Regions from separate parts of the Streptomyces sp. NPDC043952 genome, predicted to be linked through region 1. Evidence: riboswitches for the same ligand, from Rfam matches in the RefSeq annotation. Region 1 holds a riboswitch; each other region holds the start of a gene.
The links. A riboswitch is a leader RNA that binds a small molecule or an ion and turns the genes downstream of it on or off. The one in region 1 is predicted to bind cyclic di-AMP.
Positions count from the first base shown of each region.

Region 1 (7,486 bases):
CACTCCGCCGAGGAGTTCGCCGCCGAGCTGGAGCGCGCGGGCGCCACCCTGGACGCGCACGCCGACCACCCCGGCGTCCGCATCAGCCTGGAGGTCCCCGCCTCGCGCCTGGCCAAGGGCCTCGGCCTGGTCGCCGACGCGCTGCGCGCCCCCGCCTTCGCCGAGAATGAAGTCGAGCGGCTGGTCCGCAACCGCCTGGACGAGATCCCGCACGAGCTGGCCAGCCCCGCCCGCCGGGCCGCCAAGGAACTCTCCAAGGAGCTGTTCCCGGCCACCGCGCGCATGTCCCGACCGCGCCAGGGCACCGAGGAGACGGTCGAGAAGATCGACGCGGCCGCCGTACGCGCCTTCTACGACCGCCATGTGCGCCCCGCCACCGCCACCGCGGTCGTGGTCGGCGACCTCACCGGCATCGATCTGGACGCCCTGCTCGGCGAGACCCTGGGCGCCTGGACCGGCACGCCGGGCGCGCCCCGCCCGGTGCCCGCCGTGACGGCCGACGACACCGGGCGTGTCGTCATCGTGGACCGGCCCGGCGCCGTCCAGACGCAGCTGCTCATCGGCCGCGTCGGCCCGGACCGGCACGACCGGGTGTGGCCCGCCCAGGTGCTCGGCACCTACTGCCTCGGCGGCACCCTCACCTCCCGCCTGGACCGGGTGCTGCGCGAGGAGAAGGGCTACACCTACGGTGTGCGCGCGTTCGGGCAGGTGCTCCGCTCCGGACCCGACGGCAACGGCGCCTCCATGCTGGCCATCAGCGGCTCCGTGGACACCCCCAACACCGGCCCGGCGCTGGACGACCTGTGGAAGGTGCTGCGCACCCTCGCGGCGGAGGGCCTGACCGACGCCGAGCGGGACGTCGCCGTGCAGAACCTCGTCGGGGTCGCGCCGCTGAAGTACGAGACCGCGGCGGCCGTCGCGGGCACGCTCGCCGACCAGGTGGAGCAGCACCTTCCCGACGACTTCCAGGCGACGCTCTACCGGCAGTTGGCCGCGACGGGCACCGTGGAGGCCACCGCGGCGGTCGTCAACGCCTTCCCGGTGGACCGCCTGGTGACGGTTCTCGTGGGCGACGCGTCCCAGATCAAGGCGCCGGTGGAGGCGCTGGGAATCGGCGCGGTCGCCGTGGTGTCGGCCGAGTAACCACCCGCGCGGGCAGCCCCCTGGGGGCGGTGCCCGGACAGCGGATCAGGCCCCGACAGGGGATGGGCCCTGACGGCGATGGGGCCCTGACGGCCTACGGGTCGTCAGGGCCCCACTTTGTTCCACTCTCTTCCCAAGATGTCCGGATTGGGGCGGAGGTTGCCCGTCTGCCCTGTGGGATGCGCTACAAAAGCCGCCTTCTGTTTGAGGATTGGCGGCCGGTCCGCTTAGCGTCGTCCGGGTTGTCCGTCGGGCAGTGCGCCGCAGCCGCGGCACCGGACAGCCATCGCCGAGTCCCCGAGGCGCGAGCCAGGGGAGCCGGGGACCCACCTGTCCCTGGGGTGAATCGGGCCCGTCCGCGCGCGAGTGCGGGGCCCGTAGGAGACCTTCCTGCTCCTAACCCGTCAGCTAACCCGGTAGGCGAGAGGGAAGGAAAGGAACAGCCACGCACATGGCGTTCGCATGCGCCACCGGGAAGCACCGCAAGCCCGGCCGGGTCAAGCGCACCACCGCCCAGGCGGCCGGTATCGCGGCCCTGACCACCACCGGTGTCATCGGCACCCTCGCCGCGTCCCCGGCGCTCGCCGCCGAGACCCCCGTCGAGCAGACCGGCCTCACCCCGGTGCTCACCGCGAGCGACGACCTCGCCGAGCACATCGACGCCCAGGCCGTCGCCCAGCAGCGGATCGCCGAGCACGAGGCGGCCGAGAAAGCCGCCGCCGTGCGCGCGAAGGAGGCCCGCGAGGCCAGGGCACGCGCCGCCCGCGAGGCCGAGCGCAAGCGGCTGAACGCCTTCGTCGCCCCGATCGCGCACTCCTACGTGTCCACCGGCTACAAGGCCAGCAGCTCCCTGTGGTCCTCCGGCTCCCACACCGGTATCGACTTCCACGCGATGACCGGCACCCCCGTGCACGCGGTCGGCGCCGGCACGGTCGTCTCCACCGGCTGGGGCGGGGCGTACGGCAACCAGATCGTGCTCCGCATGGCCGACGGCATGTACACCCAGTACGGCCATCTGTCGTCCATCGGAGTCACGGTGGGCCAGCGGATCACCGCGGGCCAGCAGATCGCCCTGTCCGGCGCGACCGGCAACGTCACCGGCCCGCATCTGCACTTCGAGGCGCGCACCGGCCCCGACTACGGCTCCGACGTCGATCCCGTCGCGTACCTGCGCGGCCACGGCGTGAACGTCTGACCGACCGCACGCACCGAAAGCCCCGCCCTCCCGGCCGGGGCTTTCGCCTTTCCCGGACGTTCTCGCCCGGCCCTGTCCAAAAAATATCCATGGATCGAGGCCCGCCGTCGGAAATTGCGGCCCGGTGGAATAGAGTCACGGAAAACACGCGTTCGTCGTCGGCGTCGTGTCGCGGGCATTAAGGCGGAGGTCTGTCATGCGTATTCCGGCGCAATCGGTGTGCACGGCGATCCGGGACGATATCATCGCCGGCGCCCTCGAACGCGGGAGCCGGCTCACCGAGGAGGTGCTCGCCCGCCGCTACGGCGTCTCGCGCGTCCCCGTGCGCGAGGCCCTGCGCACCCTGGAGGCGGAGGGCTTCGTGGTGACGCGCCGGCACGCGGGCGCCTGCGTGGCCGAGCCGACCGAGCAGGAGGCCGCCGACCTGCTGGAGATGCGGCTGCTCCTGGAGCCGCTCGGCGCCGCGCGGGCCGCCCGGCGCCGCAGCGAGGCCCATCTGAAGGTGCTGCGCGGCCTGGTCCGGCTGGGCCAGGAGCGTGCCAGGAGGGGCGGCAGCGAGGATCTGCGCGCCCTGGACGGCTGGTTCCACGAGACGCTGGCCCAGTCCTGCGGCAGCCCCTCGCTGACCTCGGCACTCGTCCAGCTGCGCCACAAGATCGCCTGGATGTACACGGTGGACGCGCCGCCGGACGCGGCCGGCACCTGGGCCGAGCACGGCGCGATCGTGGACGCGGTGGCGCGCGGCGACAGTGAGCGCGCCCGCGCGGTGACCGCGCTGCACACCGAGCGGGCGACGGCGGCGCACCGGCTGCGGCTGTCCGGGGCCGCGGCGCGTGCGCGGGCTTCGCAACATGCCGTAAACATGTCCGGCGCGCGGAATTAACATCGGTGCCGTATACAAAGTGGAGGGAATATCCGGCGGGCGTGTATTTCCGGGTGCCGTGAATTAGGGGAGGCGGTCCATGGGGAATTCTCGCCATGGCCGATACGGCGGCGCTCGGAAAACGCGGAAGCCGCGCCACCCGCTGGAGGATGACGCGACTTCCCGAATCCGGCCCGACTTCCCGGCCCCGGACAGAGCCCGTATAGAGCCCGGACTTCCCGGCCCCGGCCACGGCCCGTCCCGGCCACGGCCCGTCCCGGCCCCGGCCCGTCCCGGCCTCGGTCACGGCCCGTCCCGGACGGCTCACACCGTCTCGGGCAGCTCCTCCAGGCCCTCGGCGACCAGCTTGGCCAGCCGGTCCAGGGCGGCGTCCGCGCCCTCGGCGTCGGAGGCGAGCACGATCTCCTCGCCGCCCTGGGCGCCCAGGCCCAGAACGCCCAGCATGGAGGCCGCGTTGACCGGGGTGCCGCCGGCCTTGCAGATCGTCACCGGGATGCCTGCGGCCGTGGCGGCCCGGACGAAGATGGAGGCGGGGCGGGCGTGAAGACCCTCGGCCCAGCCGACGTTGACGCGGCGCTCAGCCATGTGTTGCTGCCCTTCACTGTTCAGGGTTGTCTAGACCAGTGTTCCATATCGCGAGGCGTGCCAGAAGAGGGGCTGCGCACCCCCTCCGCCGTGCTCCACAGACTGCCCCGCGCCGTTGTCGGACGCGAGCCGTACGCTGGGCCCCATGCGAACCTCGGCGGAACCGCAGGGCCGGCAGGGCCGGTACGAGTACCCGGCGCACTGGGAGGCGGACGTGGTGCTGCGGGACGGAGGCACCGCCCGCATCCGGCCCATCACCGTCGACGACGCCGACCGCCTGGTCCACTTCTACGAGCAGGTCTCGGACGAGTCCAAGTACTACCGCTTCTTCGCCCCTTACCCCCGGCTGTCCGCCAAGGACGTCCACCGCTTCACGCACCACGACTTCGTGGACCGGGTGGGCCTCGCGGCCACCGTGGGCGGTGAGTTCATCGCGACGGTGCGCTACGACCGCATAGGGGCAGGCGGCGCGCCCGCGTCCGGTCCCGCCGACGAGGCCGAGGTCGCCTTCCTGGTGCAGGACGCCCACCAGGGCCGGGGGGTCGCCTCCGCCCTCCTCGAACACATCGCGGCCGTCGCCCGCGAGCGGGGCATCCGCCGCTTCGCCGCCGAGGTGCTGCCCGCCAACACCAAGATGATCAAGGTGTTCACGGACGCCGGGTACACCCAGAAGCGCAGCTTCGAGGACGGCGTCGTACGCCTGGAGCTGGACCTCGAACCCACCGACCGCGCCCTCGCCGTGCAGCACGCGCGCGAGCAGCGGGCCGAGGCGCGCTCGGTGCAGCGGCTGCTCGCGCCCGGCTCCGTCGCGGTCATCGGCGTCGGCCGCGCGCCCGGCGGGGTCGGCCGCGGCGTCCTGGCCAACATCCGCGACGCCGGGTACGCGGGCCGGCTGTACGCCGTGAACAAGGCGTTCCCCGCGGACCTCGCCGAGGTCGACGGGGTGGCCGCCTACCGCTGTGTGCGGGACGTCGACGCCCCGGTGGACCTCGCCGTCGTCGCCGTACCGGCCGAGTACGTGCCCGCGGTGGTCGCCGAGTGCGGGGAACACGGCGTCCAGGGGATCGTCGTGCTCAGCGCCGGGTACGCCGAGAGCGGTCCCGAGGGCAAGGAGCGGCAGCGGGCGCTCGTGCAGCAGGCGCGCGCGTACGGCATGCGGATCATCGGGCCCAACGCGTTCGGCGTCATCAACACCGCACCGGACGTACGGCTGAACGCCTCCCTCGCCCCCGAGATGCCGCGCCCCGGCCGCATCGGCATGTTCGCCCAGTCCGGCGCCATCGGCATCGCCCTGCTGTCCCGGCTGCACCGGCGCGGCGGCGGCGTCACCGGGGTCACCGGCGTCTCCACGTTCGTCTCCGCGGGCAACCGGGCGGACGTGTCCGGCAACGACGTCCTCCAGTACTGGTACGAGGACCCGGACACCGACGTCGTCCTCATGTACCTGGAGAGCATCGGCAACCCGCGCAAGTTCACCCGGCTCGCCCGGCGGACGGCGGCGGCGAAGCCGCTGGTCGTGGTGCAGGGGACGGGCACCGCACCGCAGGGCCACGCGGTGCGCGCCACGCGGCTGCCGCACGCGACCGTCTCCGCGCTGCTGAGGCAGGCCGGGGTCATCCGGGTGGACACCATCACGGAGCTGGTCGACGCCGGGCTGCTGCTCGCCCGGCAGCCGCTGCCCGCCGGGCCCAGGGTGGCGATCCTCGGGAACTCCGAGTCCCTTGGCGTGCTGACGTACGACCGGTGCATCGCGGAGGGGCTGCACCCGTCGCGGCCGCTCGACCTGACGACCGGGGCGACGCCGGAAGACTTCCACCGGGCACTGAGCGCGGCGCTCGCCGACGAGACGAACGACTCCGTCGTGGTGACGGCGATACCCGCGATCGGGGAGGCGTCGCCGGGGGACGCGGAGCTGGCGGAGGCGCTGCGCTCGGCCGCCGCCGGGGTGCCGGGGAAGCCGGTGCTGGTGGTGCATGTGGAGCTGGGCGGGCTGGCGGAGGCGTTGTCGGCGGCAGCGAGTACGGCACCACAGGCCGCTGACAGGGCACTCGGCACCGAAGGCACCGAGGTCACCGCCGGCACCGAGGTCACCGCGGGCACCGCGGGCACCGAGGGCGAGGAGAAGCCGCCCACCGCAGGAGCGGAAAAGCCGCCCGCCACGGGATCAGCGGACACCACCCCGCGCCGCACGCCCAGCACACCCCCCACACCCCCGACGCCCCCCGAAGGCACCCGCCTCATCCCCGCCTACCCCGCCGCCGAACGCGCCGTACGCGCGCTCGCCGAGGCGGTCCGGTACGGGCAGTGGCGGCGGGAGGCGGCCGAGCCCGGACGGGTGCCGGAGTACGAGGACATCGACGAGAAGGGCGCCGCGCGGCTGATCGGGGAGCTGCTGGAGCGCGGCGAGGGGCTCACCATCTCGGACGCGCAGACCTGCGAACTGCTCGCGAAGTACGGCATCCGGGTGCGCCGCGCGCTTCCCGCGCCCACCCCCGACGCCGCCGCCGAGGCCGCCCGTACCCTCGGCTACCCCGTGGCCCTGAAGGCGACCGCCCCCCACCTGCGGCACCGCGCCGACCTGGGCGGCGTCCGCCTGGACCTGGCGGACGAGGAGCAACTTCGGCGGGCGTACGCGGAGTTGACCGAGCTGTTCGGCAAGCCGGAGGAGATCCGGCCGGTGGTGCAGGGGATGGCGCCCCGAGGCGTCGACACCGTCGTACGCGCCGTGATCGACCCGGCGGCCGGGGCCGTGCTGTCCTTCGGGCTCGCCGGCGCGGCCTCCCAGCTGCTGGACGACACGGCGCACCGGCTGATCCCGGTCACCGACCGGGAGGCGACCTCGCTGGTGCGCGCGATCCGCACCGCGCCCCTGCTGTTCGGCTGGCGCGGCTCCACCCCCGTGGACACCCCCGCTCTGGAGGAGCTGCTGCTGCGGGTCTCCCGCCTGGTCGACGACCACCCCGAGGTGGTCGCCGTCACCCTGGAACCGGTCGTCGTGGCCCCGCACGGCGCGAGCGTCCTGGGCGCGACCGTACGGCTCGCACCCCCGCCCGCCCGCGACGACCACGGCCCGCGCACCATGCCGGCCTACTGAGCGCGCTCCCATGCGGATCGCCGGCCACCGACTCCCCGAGGCCAGCTGACGGGACGCCCCCACCCCCGACGAGACCGCCTGCCTGATCCGGTCCCTCGGGCAGGCGCCCCCCGTGCTCGTCGCGTTCGAGGCGGACGCCGGTGGAATCGAACCCGTGTCCTGTCTGGCCGCCACCGAGCGGGTGGAGATCCGGCACGGGCCGCGTCCCGAGAAGCGGGAAGGCACCTGACCGGGAGACACTCCGGCCCCCCTCCCACCGCACGCCCCGTTGGCCCGGAGTGCCCCCGTCCACGCACTAGGATGGACGCCATGGCCAAGACCAGTACGACGACCCAGGGGCTGCGAGCGGCGATCGAGCGCAGCGGCTACTACCCGGCCCTCGTGGCCGAGGCGGTGGAGGCCGCCGTGGGCGGCGAGCCCATCCGGTCGTACCTGGTCCACCAGGAGACCACGTTCGACCAGAACGAGGTGCGCCGCCATGTGACCGTCCTGGTCCTCACCGCCAACCGCTTCATCGTCAGCCACACCGACGAGCAGGCCGCCGACGGCACCTCCCCGACGCCGTACGCCACCACCTCCACCGAGT
Region 1 is NZ_JBWKES010000012.1:75,430-82,915, reverse strand. Features, by position in the region: gene AC069R_RS16515 (M16 family metallopeptidase) at 1-1,143, shown strand, start outside; cyclic di-AMP (ydaO/yuaA leader) riboswitch at 1,421-1,581, shown strand; gene AC069R_RS16510 (M23 family metallopeptidase) at 1,595-2,338, shown strand; gene AC069R_RS16505 (GntR family transcriptional regulator) at 2,535-3,221, shown strand; gene AC069R_RS16500 (HPr family phosphocarrier protein) at 3,525-3,806, opposite strand; gene AC069R_RS16495 (bifunctional acetate--CoA ligase family protein/GNAT family N-acetyltransferase) at 3,952-6,900, shown strand; gene AC069R_RS16490 (DUF5998 family protein) at 7,201-7,486, shown strand, end outside.

Region 2 (7,486 bases), on a different contig from region 1:
CAGCCGCCAATCCGGCCTGGACATCGGCTTCGAGAGCCTGGTCCCGCACGCTCAGCCCGAACGGCCCGACGACGGTCACGAGGGGTCTCCTGTCTGCTGGTGTCTGCTGGCGATTACGCGGTTTGTCGATAGGTCGCTGCCATCACTCAAGTCAGCGTATCCGGTCCGGTTTCGATCACCGAGAGCGCCCACCCTGCGCCCACCCGTCCAGTCCGGGACGTATCGGGTCATGACTGGCATACCCCCGGTCGAATCATCACAACGGACATTTATCGATTTAACAGGTAATCGGGACCTTCGGGAACTTCTTCGCGATCCCGAGAGGGGCGGAGCACCGACTCCACCCCGCCGGGGGACGAATCCCCCATGCCCGATTTTCCACAGTTTGCCATTTCGTGAATTGGGTCACCCGACCGCGTTCCCGCGGGCGGCCCGCCGACACCTCCGCACGCCTTGTCGCGCAAGCGAGTTGAGCGTTGGCATTCGCAAAGGATCAAGTACCCCATAGGCTGCTGATCAAGGTCAAATGCCTCGATATAACAATTCCGCGCTTGTTCCCGGCATGCGCTCTCGCATACCTTCCCGAGCCATCGGGCGGACGCCGAATCCTGCCGCCGCCCGTACACCCATCGACGAACTCATTCGTACGGCAGGAGCGGGGGACCCAGGTAAGTCGCCGGACCGGACGACTCACATGGCGCAGCGCGTGACACAGCGCGCCGCACCGCGTGTTCGCACCGGGACGGCTTGGGGTCAAGCCACGCCTCTCACCAGGCACGGCCGGGCACCTCCCCGCCCGAACCCGACAGCTCACCTCGCAGGCGTAGGAGAGGAACGTCCCCATGTCTGCTGCCGTTCAGCCGCGCCGCACCCGTGCCAACCGTCTCGTCCGCCTGATCGCCGTCGCCGGCACCGGCGCGGCCGTGCTCGCCATGCCCCTGGTGGGCGCCGCCACGGCGTCCGCCACCACCGGCACGACGTCGGCCGCCACCACGCCCGCCGGGTACCCGAACAACCTCGACGGCTGGATCCGCGAGTCCCTCGCGATCATGGCCCAGAAGGGCATTCCGGGCTCCTACAACGGCATCTACCGCAATGTCATGCGCGAGTCCTCGGGCAACCCGAACGCCATCAACCTGTGGGACTCCAACGCGGCCAAGGGCATACCGTCCAAGGGTCTGCTCCAGGTGATCGACCCGACCTTCAACGCGTACCACGTGGCCGGGACGTCGTTCAACATCTACGACCCGGTCGCCAACATCACCGCCGCCTGCAACTACGCGGCCGCGCGCTACGGCTCGATCGACAACGTCAACGGCGCCTACTGACCGTCGCCGGGCCCCTGAGGGCCGTGGCACCACCGCTGCTCCCGGTCACCCGGCCGGGAACAGCCTTTCGAGGACGACGGCGATGCCGTCGTCCTCGTTCGACGCCGTGACCTCGTCGGCGACCGCCTTCAGCTCGGGGTGGGCGTTCGCCATCGCGACGCCGTGCGCCGCCCAGCGGAACATCGGGATGTCGTTGGGCATGTCGCCGAAGGCCACGGCGCCTTCCGCGGGGACCCCGAGCCGCTCGGCGGCCAGCGCGAGCCCGGTGGCCTTGGTCACCCCGCACGGCTGGAGCTCCACGGTGCCGGGCCCCGACATGGTGACCGTGGCCAGCGAGCCCACGACCGAGCGGGCCACCGCCGCCAACTCGTCGTCGGACAAGGTGGCGTGGCGCAGCAGGACCTTGCTGATCGGCGCCCGCCACAGGTCGTCGCGCCGGGCCACCCGGACCGCGGGCAGGGTCGGGTGGGGCATCCGGTATCCGGGTTCGATCAGGGTGAGCCCGTCGGTGCCGTCCTGGTCGACGGCGGCGAACACCGGGCCCGTCTCGGCCTCGATCTTGCCGAGCGCGGTCTCGGCCAGCTCCCGGTCCAGCCGGACCGACCACAGCATGCGGCCGGACGCGGCGTCGTACAGCTGCGCGCCCTGCCCGCACACCGCGAGCCCGGTGGCGCCGAGGGCGGTCAGCAGGGGGCGCACTCTGGGGGCCGGGCGGCCGGTGACCACCAGGTGCCGGGCCCCGGCCCGCGCCGCCCGCGCGAGCACGGCCAGCGAGCGCTCGGAGACGGTGTCGTCGCCGCGCAGCAGCGTCCCGTCCAGGTCGGTGGCGATCAGTGCGTACGCGGGGGAGGCAACCATGATCAGAGAATACGGACCGATCCCCTCCACCGAGCCCCGCGTCATCCCCCGACTCCCGTGTCATTCCCCGGACTTGCAGCTTTGCCGACTTCAAGTGGGGGTGCGGGGAGGCGAGGTGGGGGTGGGACCAGCCGCCGCTCCCGCTCTCCGCGACCGCCCCCCACCACTCACCCGTGTTCCCGCGCCACATGCCCCGCCAGTCTCGGGGAGGCGAATTCCGTGCCGCACACGAAGCGCATCACCGGGCCGTAGGAGGAGGCGGCCGGGAGGCCGGTGAAGTAGAGGCCGGGAACCGAGGAGACGTAGCCGGTGCCGAGGCGCGGGGCGCCGCGGCTCGTCGCGAGGCGGGTGCGCAGGGTGGGGCCGAGGAAGTCCATCGCGGAGACGTCCACCCGGTAGCCGGTCGCCGCGATGACATGGTCGGCGGTCAGGTGATCCACGCGGCCGCCGTGCGTGCGCACCGTCAGCACCGGGCCCCCGTCCTGCGCCGCCGCGCCCAGCACCCGTTCGACGTCCGATACCCGCACCGCGCCCTCGAACCGTTCCCGCAGCCACCACGCGCCGAGCGGCCCGAGCACCCGGCGCACCAGGAAGTGCCGGGTGGCCTCGGGCAGGAAGCGGTAGGGGTGCGGGCAGTAGCTGAACGCCCACAGCGACCAGGCCCGCCCGAACGGCGACTCGGGACGCAGCCTCGGCTGCTCCCAGGGCGGCGCCCCGAAGGCGACCCGCCCGCGCCCCCGCGCCACCACCCGCACCCGCGCCCCGGCCTCCGCCGCCAGCACGGCCGTCTCCAGCGCGGACTGCCCGGCGCCGACCACGATCAGCTCCTTGCCGCGAAAGCGCCCGAGGTCGTGGTGCTGGGAGCTGTGCGAGACGCAGCTTTCCGGCCCCGCACCGGCCGCCGTCCGCAGCTCCGCCGGGAGATGGGCCAGCCCGGACAGCCCGGTGGCCACGACCACCGCCCGCGCGGCGAACGACTCCCCCGAGTCCAGCTTGAGTTCGAACCCCCCGCCCGCCTCCCGCCCGGCCGGCTCGACGGAGACCACCCGCACCCGTTCGAGATCCGGCACGAGCCGCCGCTGGAACCACTCGCCGTACCCGACGAAGGTCCCGACCGGGATGACGTCCTCGTCAGCGGCGAGCCGGCGGATCCCGGCCGCGTCGCAGTAGTCGGCGAGGGTGTGGCCGGGCTGCGGGCAGTCCAGGCTGGAGGCAGCGGGGGTCGATTTCAGGAGCATGCCCGCGGGCATATGGGCGCGCCAGCTGACCATGGGGTCGCCGAAGACCCGTACGGGCAGGCCGCGCGCCCGCAGATGGGCGGCGGTGGACAGGCCGAATGGCCCCGCCCCGATGACTGCAACCGGTCGGATCACGAAGTCCCTCCCCAGGACGCGTTCCTTCGGGGCCACCGCCACTTCGGTGGCCTACTCCGTGGTGCCGCCGCGGCGGTGGACCCGCCACAGCTGACGCAGATGCCGCGCGCCCGGACGCGCGAACCGGGCGAGCATCGTGAGGAACGGCAGCGGATCGTCGCCCGCGAACCACGCCAGCTCCGTCCCGCTCGCCCGCGCCGGCGCGTGCGGGGTCGTATAGCCGCCACGGCGGTAGGCGAGCAGGGCCGGCAGGTCGATGTTCTCCACCACATAGCGCCGCCCGGCCCGCTGCTCCCCCTCGGGCACGGGCCGCCCGGTCAGGTCGAGGTGCAGCGCCCGTACGACGTCCACGCCCGCCGCGCTCTCGAACAGCCGGAACTGCGCGCCCATCCGCGGATTGAAGTCCAGCAGTTTGTACCGCCCGTCGCGCCGGTCGAAGCGCACGTCCAGGTCGGCCACCCCGCTGAACCCGATCCGCCGCGCGAACCGCGCCGCCAGGCCCGCGAGTTCCGGGTTGTCGACCACGTACGCGTGCGCGGTCATGCCCGCGTGCGGCGGCCAGGAACGCACCTTCACCCCGGTGAACAGCGCGAGCGGGTTCGCGTGCCGGTCGAAGCAGGCGTGCACGATCCAGTCCTCGGCCTGCTCGCGCGGCAGGTACTCCTGGAGGATCACCCCCGGATCCGGCCCCCACCCGCGGGCCAGGGCGAGCAGGCCCGCGCGGGTGGCGATCCGTGTGGTGCCGCCCACCGCGGGCCGGCTGCGCCGCAGGAACGCCTCCCGGTTCTTCGCCACCACCGGGAAGCTCGCGGTGTCGGCGAAGGCCACGACCTCCTCGTACGACCTCGGGAAGGCCGCCGCCGGGGAGGCGAGCCCGTGCCCGTGCGCCGTGCACAGTTCGTGCAGCCCCTGCTTGCTGGCCACCCGGCGGGGCAGCGCGGGGTCCACCCGCGGGCAGAGAAAGGATCCGGCCAGCGCGTCGCGGTGCTCGGCGATCAGGACGGCCGCCTCCTCGTCGGTCGGGATCAGCACGGCGGGCCGGCCGATCCGGCGGCCGATGCGCAGCAGCCCCTCGACCAGACGACCGGGGTCCTCCGCGCCGGTCGTCGGCCAGACGAACGCCCGGCGCAGATAGCGGGAGGCGGCCGCCGGTGTGTACGGGTCCTCGGTGATCGCGTACATGGGCACGCCGAGCCGGCCCAGGCTGCGGATCGCGCCCACCCCGCCGTGGTGCAGCGGGTAGGCGCCGAACTTGACGATCAGTCCCGGCACCCCGCGGTCGACCTGCACGGGCACACCGGCGGTGTCTTCGGCCACGGGTCCCCCCACGTGTCCTCCGGGGGAACGGATCCACCCCGTCCGTCTCCCCCGGAGGACGCTAAGCCGGAACTACCGCATCCGACAAGGGTCTTTCGGACATTGCGAACTCTTGAGGCACTACGGGGGCAACCCCCCAGCCACTGCCCAAGACCGGTGTCCCGGCCGTAACGTGTGGCTCGATCACGTGCAACGCATCGCCATGCATGGCCTGGATGAGAGCGAGGCAGTACCCCGATGCCCCCCTTCGACGTCCCCGAGGGCGACCCCTTCGGCCCGCACAACCTCCCCTATGGCGTGTTCTCGCCCTCCGGCAGCCGGGAGCGCAGGGTCGGTGTCCGGCTCGGGGACCAGGTCCTCGACGCGGGCGCCGCGGCCGCGGCCCTCGGCTCGCCGCACCACGCGCTGCTCGCCCGCCCCACCCTCAACCCGCTGCTGGCGGCCGGGCGTGCCGCGTGGAGCGAGGTGCGCGCCGCGCTCACCTCGTGGGTCACCGACCCGGCGTACCGCGAGACGCTCGCGCCCCTGTTCCACCCGCTGTCCGAGGTGAACCTGCACCTGCCCTTCGAGGTCGCGGACTACGTCGACTTCTACGCCTCCGAGCACCACGCCCGCAACGTCGGCAAGGTCTTCCGCCCGGACGCCGAGGACTCCCTCACCCCGAACTGGAAGCACCTGCCGATCGGGTACCACGGCCGCTCCGGCACCGTGGTGGTCTCGGGCACGGATGTCGTACGGCCCTCCGGGCAGCGCAAGGGCCCCGCCGACCCGGCGCCCGTGTTCGGGCCCTCGATCAGGCTGGACATCGAGGCCGAGGTCGGCTTCGTCGTCGGCGTGCCCAGCGAGCAGGGGACCCCGGTCGCACTCGGCGACTACCGTAAGCACGTCTTCGGGCTGTGCCTGCTCAACGACTGGTCCGCGCGCGACATCCAGGCCTGGGAGTACGTCCCCCTCGGACCGTTCCTCGGCAAGTCCTTCTCGACCTCCGTATCGGCCTGGATCACCCCGCTGGACGCCCTGGAGCACGCGCGGGTGGCCCCGCCCGAGCGCACCCACCCGCTGCTGCCCTACCTGGACGACGCCGCCCCCGGCATCGAGCCCGGCGGCTACGACCTGCGCATCTCGGTCGTCCTCAACGGCGAGGTGATCGCCGAGCCGCCCTTCTCCGCCATGTACTGGACCGCCGCCCAGCAGCTCGCCCAGATGACCGTCAACGGCGCCAGCCTGCGCACCGGCGATCTGTACGGCTCCGGCACCGTGAGCGGGCCCGAGCAGCACCAGCGCGGCTCCCTGCTGGAGCTGACCTGGAACGGCCGCGACCCCCTCGAACTCCCCGGCGGCAAGCGCGCCTTCCTGGAGGACGGCGACGTGGTGACCCTGACCGCGTGGGCGCCCGGCCCGGACGGAACCCGCGTGGGCCTCGGCGAGGTGACCGGCCGGATCGTGCCCTCGGCCTGATCCGGCGGGCGCCGCGCGGCGGGCCGGGAGCGGACGGTTCGGCCCCGACACCTGACTCGCGGCGCCCCTCTTCGTCATACTGGCGGCAGCACGCACCACCCACGGCGGCCGCCCCAGCGCGCCGCCCCCTTGCGCACCGCCCCTCCGCGAACCCCTCTCCGATCAGGAACCGGAGCCCCGGCATGACCGTCTGCCTGCTCCTGCTCAGCGTCGTCGCCCTGACCGCGGCCGGCCCGGCACCGCGCGCGCTGACCCGCGCCGACTGGCCCGAACGGGAACCCGTGGTCGCCCTCTGGGTGTGGCAGTGCCTGGTCGCCACCGTCCTGCTGTGCTGTCTGGCCGCGCTGACGCTGGGCACCGCGGCGGTCTTCCACACCGTGCGCGACCATGTGTTCGCCCCCGCGCCGCCCGCCGTCACCGCCGCCTACGATCTCTCCGCCGCGCCGGTGTGGGCCGCCGCCCTCACCGTCCTGCTCGCCAGCGGGGCCGCCTGGACCACCGCGATGCTCGGCCGGGAACTGGTCGAGGCCCGCCGCAGCCGCGGCCAGGCCCGCGCCCAGCTGCGCGAACGCGCCCCCGATCTGCCCGCCGGACTGCCGATGGCGCGGGGCCCGATGCTGGTGCTGGAGGACGAGTACCCGGACGCCTGGTGGATGCCGGGCCATCCCCCGCAACTGGTGGTCACCACCGGTGCGCTGCACCGGCTGACCGGCCACCAGCTGGACGCCGTCCTCACCCATGAGCGGGGCCACGCGCGCGCCCACCACGACTGGCTGCTGCACCTGTCGGCCGCGCTCGCCACCGGCGTCCCGCGGGTGCCGCTGTTCGCCCACTTCCGCGACCAGACGCACCGTCTGGTGGAGCTGGCCGCGGACGACGCCGCCTCCCGCCGCTGCGGCCATCTGACCACCGCCCTCGCGCTGATCGAGCTGAACCAGCACCGGGGCGTCCTGTCCTGCGCCTCCAGCCGCCGCCTGCTGGGCGAGCGGGTGGACCGCCTGCTGGAACCGCCCCCGCGACTGCTGCGCCGCCAGCGCGCCCTGACCACGACGGTCGCCGCGCTGGTGCCGCTCCTCCCGCTGCTGATCACCTTCGCACCGGGGCTGCGGGCGCTGTCCTGAACCGGCGGAACGCCGGGCCGACGGCGGTCCG
Region 2 is NZ_JBWKES010000034.1:40,485-47,970, reverse strand. Features, by position in the region: gene AC069R_RS28045 (polyprenyl synthetase family protein) at 1-79, opposite strand, end outside; cyclic di-AMP (ydaO/yuaA leader) riboswitch at 621-839, shown strand; gene AC069R_RS28040 (transglycosylase SLT domain-containing protein) at 843-1,328, shown strand; gene AC069R_RS28035 (HAD family hydrolase) at 1,374-2,186, opposite strand; gene AC069R_RS28030 (NAD(P)-binding domain-containing protein) at 2,354-3,559, opposite strand; gene AC069R_RS28025 (carboxylate--amine ligase) at 3,611-4,876, opposite strand; gene fahA (fumarylacetoacetase) at 5,114-6,334, shown strand; gene AC069R_RS28015 (M56 family metallopeptidase) at 6,517-7,455, shown strand.
Region 2: it holds a riboswitch for cyclic di-AMP, as region 1 does, so the genes downstream of both, AC069R_RS28040 (transglycosylase SLT domain-containing protein) here and AC069R_RS16510 (M23 family metallopeptidase) in region 1, are expected to answer to the same signal.

Region 3 (7,486 bases), on a different contig from region 1:
AGCTGCTGCCCGCCTCGTACGACCTGCCCGGCGCCCGCCTGCTGGACCTCGTCCAGGTCATGGACCGCATCCGCGTCGAGTGCCCCTGGTCCTCCCGGCAGACCCACGAGGGCCTCGCCAAGTACGGCATCGAGGAGGCGTACGAACTGGTCGAGGCGATCGAGGCCGGCGACCGCGAGGAGCTGCGCGAGGAGCTGGGCGACGTCCTCCTCCAGGTCGTCTTCCACTCCCGGATCGCCGAGGAGCACCCGCAGACCCCGTTCTCCATCGACGACGTGGCCGGCGGCATCGTCGCCAAACTCATCCACCGCCACCCCCATGTCTTCGGCGACGCGACGGCGCAGACCCCGGAGGACGTCAAGGCGCACTGGCTGCGCACCAAGGCCGAGGAGAAGCGCCGCACCTCCGTCACCGAGGGCATCCCCCTCGGCCAGCCCGGCCTCGCCCTCGCCGCCAAGCTCGCCTCCCGCGCCCGCACCGCCGGCCTCGACGTCCCCCTGCCCCGGGGCGACGACATCGGCTACGCCCTGCTCGCCCTCGCCGCCCGAGCCGAAGCCGCCGGCACGGACCCGGAAACCGCCCTGCGCGCCGCGGCCCGGACGTACCGGGACGCGATACGGAAGGCCGAGGGGCTGCCGGATACCGTCGAGGAGTGACCGACCAGCTTCGCCCCGATGATCCCGCGCCCGCCGCTCCCGAGCTGTTCACCTGGGAGTTCGCGGCCGACCCCTACCCGGCGTACGCATGGCTGCGCGAGCACGCGCCCGTGCGGCGGACGCGGTTGCCCAGCGGGGTGGAGGCATGGCTGGTCACGCGGTACGCGGACGCCCGGCAGGCACTGGCCGACCAGCGGCTGAGCAAGAACCCGGCGCATCACGACGAACCCGAGCACGCCAGGGGCAAGACCGGCATTCCGGGCGAGCGCAAGGCCGAGCTGATGACGCACCTGCTGAACATCGACCCGCCGGACCACACCCGGCTGCGCCGGCTGGTCAGCAAGGCGTTCACCCCCCGCCGGGTCGCCGAGTTCGCGGACCGGGTGCAGGAGCTGACCGACCAGCTCATCGACCGGTTCGCCGAGCGCGGCTGTGCCGACCTCATCCACGAGTTCGCCTTCCCGCTCCCCATCTACGCCATCTGCGACCTGCTGGGCGTCCCGCGCGAGGACCAGGACGACTTCCGGGACTGGGCGGGCATGATGATCCGGCACGGAGGAGGCCCCCGCGGCGGCGTCGCCCGGTCGGTGAAGAAGATGCGCGGCTACCTCGCCGAGCTGATCCACAAGAAGCGCGAGGCGCTGCCCGCCGAGCCCGCGCCCGGCGAGGACCTGATCTCCGGTCTCATCCGCGCCTCGGACCACGGCGAGCACCTCACCGAGAACGAGGCCGCGGCGATGGCCTTCATCCTCCTGTTCGCCGGCTTCGAGACCACCGTCAACCTCATCGGCAACGGCACCTACGCCCTGCTCACCCACCCCGAGCAGCGCCATCGCCTCCAGGCGGCCCTCGCCCGCGGCGACGAGGAGCTGCTGGCCACCGGAGTGGAGGAACTGCTGCGCTACGACGGCCCGGTGGAGCTGGCCACCTGGCGGTTCGCCACCGAGCCGCTCACCATCGGCGGACAGCGGATCGCGCCCGGCGACCCGGTGCTCGTCGTCCTGGCCGCCGCCGACCGGGACCCGGAGCGGTTCGAGGACCCGGACACGCTGGACCTCGGCCGCCGGGACAACCAGCACCTCGGGTACGGCCACGGCATCCACTACTGCCTGGGCGCCCCGCTCGCCCGCCTGGAGGGGCAGAAGGCGCTGGCCACGCTGCTGACCCGGCTGCCCGACCTGCGGCTCGCCGCCGACCCGGCCGACCTGCGCTGGCGCGGCGGGCTCATCATGCGGGGACTGCGCACCCTCCCGGTGGAGTTCACCCCGCCCGCTCAGTAGTCCAGGCCCGCGAACCAGTCGCCCCGGCCGCCCGGCGTCAGGTCGAGCAGATGCCAGACGGGATTGAGGAGATCGAGGCCGCGCTGGTCGATGTCCTCGGCCATCCGGGGGCGCGCGGAGTAGAAGTGCCGGACCGTGCCGTCCGCGTCCCGGCTGAAGACCGAGATGGTCGACTCCTGGCCGCCGTCCTCGTCCTCGCTGCCCAGGTCGTACTTGAAGGTGCTGTCCCCGGCGCTGAGCAACCGCAGCCGGGACCAGCCGCGGGCGCGCGCGTGCCGGCGCAGGGCGGCCGGATCGGCGGCGGCCACCACCACCAGGTCGGCGTTCTGCGCCACATGGTGGGCGACGCCGTCGAAACCGTCGAGCCACAGGGTGCACATCGGGCAGGGGGAGGTCTGCCGCTTGCCGTACATGAAGTGGTAGACGAGCAGGGGCCGCTGCGGACCGCCGGTGAACAGCTCCCGCAGACGGACCTCGCGCACCGGCGTGTCGCCCGCCTCCAGGTCGGCGGGCCCCTCCAGGAAGACGTAGTCGCCGACCTCGGCCCCCGGCGGCAGCGACCGGCGCAGCGCCGCGACCCGCTCGCGCTGCCGCATCAGCTCGATCTCGGCGCCGCGCAGCTCCTCGCGGGCGGCGAGGTACTCCGCGGACTCACCGTGCAACCGGGTGTGCCGCATCATGTGTCCTCCTGGGTGAACAGCCCCCCGGAATCAGGTCGGTTCCATGGTTCCGGGCGCCGCGCGCCCCGGAGCCGAGGCGCCGCCGTGCCCGACGGGTGAATCGGAAGGTGACGCAGCGGAGGGGCGAACGTTCACCTCTGTGATCTTCGCGTGATCTCCGCGGCATGAACTTGTGACAAGTGATCGTGTGCCGATACCTTCACCCCTCAGCGCGGCGGGCCCGCATCATCCGCCGCGCCGGTCCCCGCCGTCGCTCGAAAGGCTCCCGCATGATCTCCGGGAACGGTCGTCACCGCCGCCCCCGTCAGGCCCCGGCCCTCCTCGTCGCGGCCGGCGTGACCGGCTCCGCCATCGCCATCCCGCTGCTCGGCGCCGCGAGTGCCCACGCGGCCGACGGCACCACCTGGGACAAGGTCGCCAACTGCGAGAGCGGCGGCGCCTGGAGCGCCGACACCGGCAACGGGTACTACGGCGGCCTCCAGATATCCCAGGACGACTGGGTCGCGTACGGCGGGACGCAGTACGCCTCCTCCGCCGACCAGGCCAGCCGCTCGCAGCAGATCGCCGTGGCCGAGAAGATCCTCAAGGACAAGGGCACCACGCCCTGGGCCACCTGCGCCCTGCTGTCCGGACTGACCTCGAACTCCGGTTCGGTGAGCGTCGATCCGGGCGTCGGCGACGGTGACAGCGGCAACGGCAGCGGCCAGACCGGCGGCACGACCGACCCGTCCGGCCTGCCCGACCCCTCTTCCCCGGCCGGCACACCGAGCGGCGACCAGGACGGCACCGGCGCCGGCTCCGGTTCCGGTTCCGGCAAGGCGTCCACCGACCCGTCCGGCTCGTCCGACCCCTCCTCTTCGCCGAGCCACGACTCAGGCTCAGGCACCGGCTCCGGCTCCGGCAAGCAGACCGGCAAGCACGCGAGCCCGCAGCCGGGCAAGCACACCGGCACGCCCGGCACCGGCACCTCCAGCCCGGACCCGTCCGGCCCGTCCTCCTCGGACCCCTCCGCCTCCACCCCGCCGTCCGCGCCGGCCCACGGCTCCGGAACGCCCTCACCCTCCACCGGTACCCCCGCCAACCCCCAGCAGGCCGCGGGCACTTGGAACCTGGTCGACACCGGAGCCCTCGGCGGCGGGCGCCACCGCGGCGGCAACGCGGACGAAAGCACGGCAAACGGGCAGAACGGCTCCACATCCGGCCGGCACGCGACCCACGAGCCGGACAGCTACACCGTCCGCCAGGGCGACTCGCTGAGCGCCATCGCCGACTCCCTTGACGTCGACGGCGGATGGCACGCGCTCTACGCCGCGAACAAGAAGGTCGTGGGCGCCGACCCGAACCACATCACCGCCGGTCAGACCCTGAAAGTCGGTGACGAAACGGGCGCGGACCAGGGCTAGTTGACGCCCCACTTGATCGCTAAATGTCCGGTTTGGCGAAAGTGTGGGATGAGTCTCAGAAGCCCTGATCGTCTTTGAAATTCCGCGGATCACCTGGCTACGGTCAAGGCCGCTCGTCACCACGAGCCCCGGCGGCCGCAACGCCGAATCCTGCCAGCGGCTGCCCGGGAACAGTCGTCGCGTCAAGCGCCGCAGGCAGGAGCGGGGGACCCAAGGTAGGCGCCGGGCCCGGCAGTTGATGCCGGACCGGCTTGGGGTGAAGCCACGCCTCCGAAAGGAGGGGTGGCCGGGCAACTCAACCGGCCCGAACCCGACAGCTCACCTCGCAGGCGTCGGTGAGGGGATCGTTCCATGCTGTTTTCCGGCAAGGGCAAGCACCGTCGTCCGTCCAAGGCCGTCCGCGCCGTCACGCTCGCCGGTGTCACCGGTGCCGCCGTGGCCGCTCCGCTGATGGCGGCCGGCAGCGCCTCCGCCGCCACCGCTTCCCAGTGGGACACCGTCGCCCAGTGCGAGTCCGGCGGCAACTGGGCCATCAACACCGGCAACGGTTACTACGGCGGCCTCCAGTTCTCCGCCTCCACCTGGGCCGCGTACGGCGGCACCGCCTACGCGCCGACCGCCGACAAGGCCAGCAAGTCGCAGCAGATCTCCGTCGCCGAGAAGGTCCTGGCCGCGCAGGGCAAGGGCGCCTGGCCGGTCTGCGGCACGGGCCTGACCGGCACCCCGTACAACGGCTCCGCCCCGACGACCACGTCGTCGGCCGGCACCGCCACCCGCTCCACGGACCAGCAGGCCGCCACCCGCTCCACCGAGCGCACCACCCCGGCCCCGTCCAAGTCCACGAGCACGTCCACCGGCTCGTCCGCGGGCAAGACCGTCACCACCCCGACCGGCAAGAAGGTCAAGAAGGGCGACGGCGAGTACAAGGTGGTCAAGGGCGACACCCTCAGCTCCATCGCGGCCGCGCACCACGTGGCCGGCGGCTGGAAGAAGCTGTTCGACCTGAACAAGGACATCATCGACAACGCCGACCTGATCTACCCGGGTCAGCAGCTCCACCTGAAGTAACCCGGCCCGGCCACGGCCGCCGCGAGCCCCGCACGGGGCTCGCCCGGCGGCCCGGCCGCGGGATGCTTCCCCGGCCGGCCGGACCCGGCCGGCGGACCGGGGCGCCCGACTCCGCTCACCCCGCCCGGCTCCGCATCACCGGCCCGGCTCCGCATCACCGGCCCGGCTCCGCTCAGCCGGACCGACGGGCCCCTCGCAGGGGGTAGCCCCCGACGCCGTACCCCCGGTGTCGTACCCCCGACGCTCCCGACGCCGCGCCCGATAGGCCCCGACGGCCCACCCCCCCGGCGGCCCCGAGGAACCCCGCCCCTGGTACCCGCCCCAACGGCCCAGGGGCCCCCGGCGGGCCCCCAGGCCCCAGGCCCCACCCCCGGCAGGCCCCCAGGCTCCATGCCTCAGGCGCACCCGGCGGGCCCCCAGGCGTCATGCCCCAGGCCCACCCCCGGCGGACCCCACGCCTCACCCCCCAAGGCGGGTCCCCCAACCCCCCGGCGGGTCCCCCAAGCCCCAGGCCCCCGCCCGCCCCGTCCCCCCCAACCCCCCACCCCGGCGCGATTCCCCCGTTCGTGCCGGGGTGGGGTCTTGTGTTCTCCCAGCCTTCAGCCGGGCCTCCTCCGGGACCCTTTTTGTTCCGGTGGTGAACAATAGGTACCGTCTCCATGTCCCCGTCGCCCACCAGACGGTCGGTCGGTGGTCCGCGACGCCGGGACGGTTAGGCTCTAGTCGCAAGGGCGCAGCCGCACGGCCGCCTCCCGCACTTCCAGCGTCACATCCAAGAAGGAGATGCTCGTGCCGTCCATCGACGTCGTCGTAGCCCGGGAAATCCTGGACTCCCGAGGCAACCCCACGGTCGAGGTCGAGGTCGGCCTCGACGACGGCAGCACCGGTCGTGCCGCCGTCCCGTCCGGCGCCTCCACCGGCGCCTTCGAGGCCATCGAGCTGCGCGACGGTGACCCCAACCGCTACCAGGGCAAGGGTGTCGAGAAGGCCGTCCTCGCCGTCATCGAGCAGATCGGCCCGGAGCTGGTCGGCTACGACGCCACCGAGCAGCGCCTGATCGACCAGGCCATGTTCGACCTGGACGCCACCGACAACAAGGGCTCGCTCGGCGCCAACGCCATCCTCGGCGTCTCCCTGGCCGTCGCGCACGCCGCCTCCGAGGCGTCCGACCTGCCCCTCTTCCGCTACCTGGGCGGCCCCAACGCGCACCTGCTGCCGGTGCCGATGATGAACATCCTGAACGGCGGCTCGCACGCCGACTCCAACGTGGACATCCAGGAGTTCATGATCGCCCCGATCGGCGCGGAGTCCTTCTCCGAGGCGCTGCGCTGGGGTGCCGAGGTCTACCACACCCTCAAGAAGGTCCTGAAGGGCAAGGGCCTGGCCACCGGTCTCGGTGACGAGGGCGGCTTCGCCCCGAACCTCGGCTCCAACCGCGAGGCCCTGGACCTGATCCTGGAGGCCATCAAGGAAGCCGGGTACGCGCCCGGCGAGCAGATCGCCCTCGCCCTCGACGTCGCCGCCTCCGAGTTCTACAAGGACGGCAAGTACCTCTTCGAGGGCAAGGAGCGCTCCGCCGCCGAGATGACGGAGTACTACGAGGAGCTGGTGGCGGCCTACCCGCTGGTCTCCATCGAGGACCCGCTGTTCGAGGACGACTGGGCCGGCTGGAAGATCATCACCGACAAGCTCGGCGACAAGGTCCAGCTCGTCGGCGACGACCTGTTCGTCACCAACCCCGAGCGCCTGGCCCGCGGCATCGAGGAGGGCACTGCCAACGCCCTGCTCGTCAAGGTCAACCAGATCGGCTCGCTGACCGAGACCCTGGACGCCGTCGAGCTGGCCCAGCGCAACGGCTTCAAGTGCATGATGTCCCACCGCTCCGGTGAGACCGAGGACGTCACCATCGCCGACCTGGCCGTCGCCACCAACTGCGGCCAGATCAAGACCGGCGCCCCGGCCCGCTCCGAGCGCGTCGCCAAGTACAACCAGCTGCTGCGCATCGAGGAGATCCTGGACGACGCCGCGGTGTACGCCGGCCGCAGCGCCTTCCCGCGCTTCAAGGGCTGAGCCGACCCCGTGGGGCCGCCCGCCGGGCCGCCCCACGGGCCACCTCTTGGCCAGTCGTACGTACGTCCCCGTACCCGGTCCCGTACCGTGTCCGGGGACGTACGCACGTGTGCGACCGCCGGACGACGGCGTGAAAGGGGAGGCGGAGAGCCGACATGGCCGCAAGGGACCGGGACCGTTTCTCCACCGCGACCAGGCTGCGGCTGCTCGGTGAGCAGACCGCGGCCCGCGTCTACCGCTCGCAGACCAAGCGGCAGGCGCGCCGCTCCCGGCTGACCGGCCGCGCCGCGCTGCTCGCGCTGGTGCTGTGCTCGCTGGTGGTCGCGCTC
Region 3 is NZ_JBWKES010000051.1:11,431-18,916, forward strand. Features, by position in the region: gene AC069R_RS32320 (nucleoside triphosphate pyrophosphohydrolase) at 1-656, shown strand, start outside; gene AC069R_RS32325 (cytochrome P450 family protein) at 653-1,936, shown strand; gene AC069R_RS32330 (DUF899 family protein) at 1,930-2,616, opposite strand; gene AC069R_RS32335 (transglycosylase family protein) at 2,886-4,019, shown strand; cyclic di-AMP (ydaO/yuaA leader) riboswitch at 4,197-4,366, shown strand; gene AC069R_RS32340 (transglycosylase family protein) at 4,371-5,087, shown strand; gene eno (phosphopyruvate hydratase) at 5,877-7,157, shown strand; gene AC069R_RS32350 (FtsB family cell division protein) at 7,313-7,486, shown strand, end outside.
Region 3: it holds a riboswitch for cyclic di-AMP, as region 1 does, so the genes downstream of both, AC069R_RS32340 (transglycosylase family protein) here and AC069R_RS16510 (M23 family metallopeptidase) in region 1, are expected to answer to the same signal.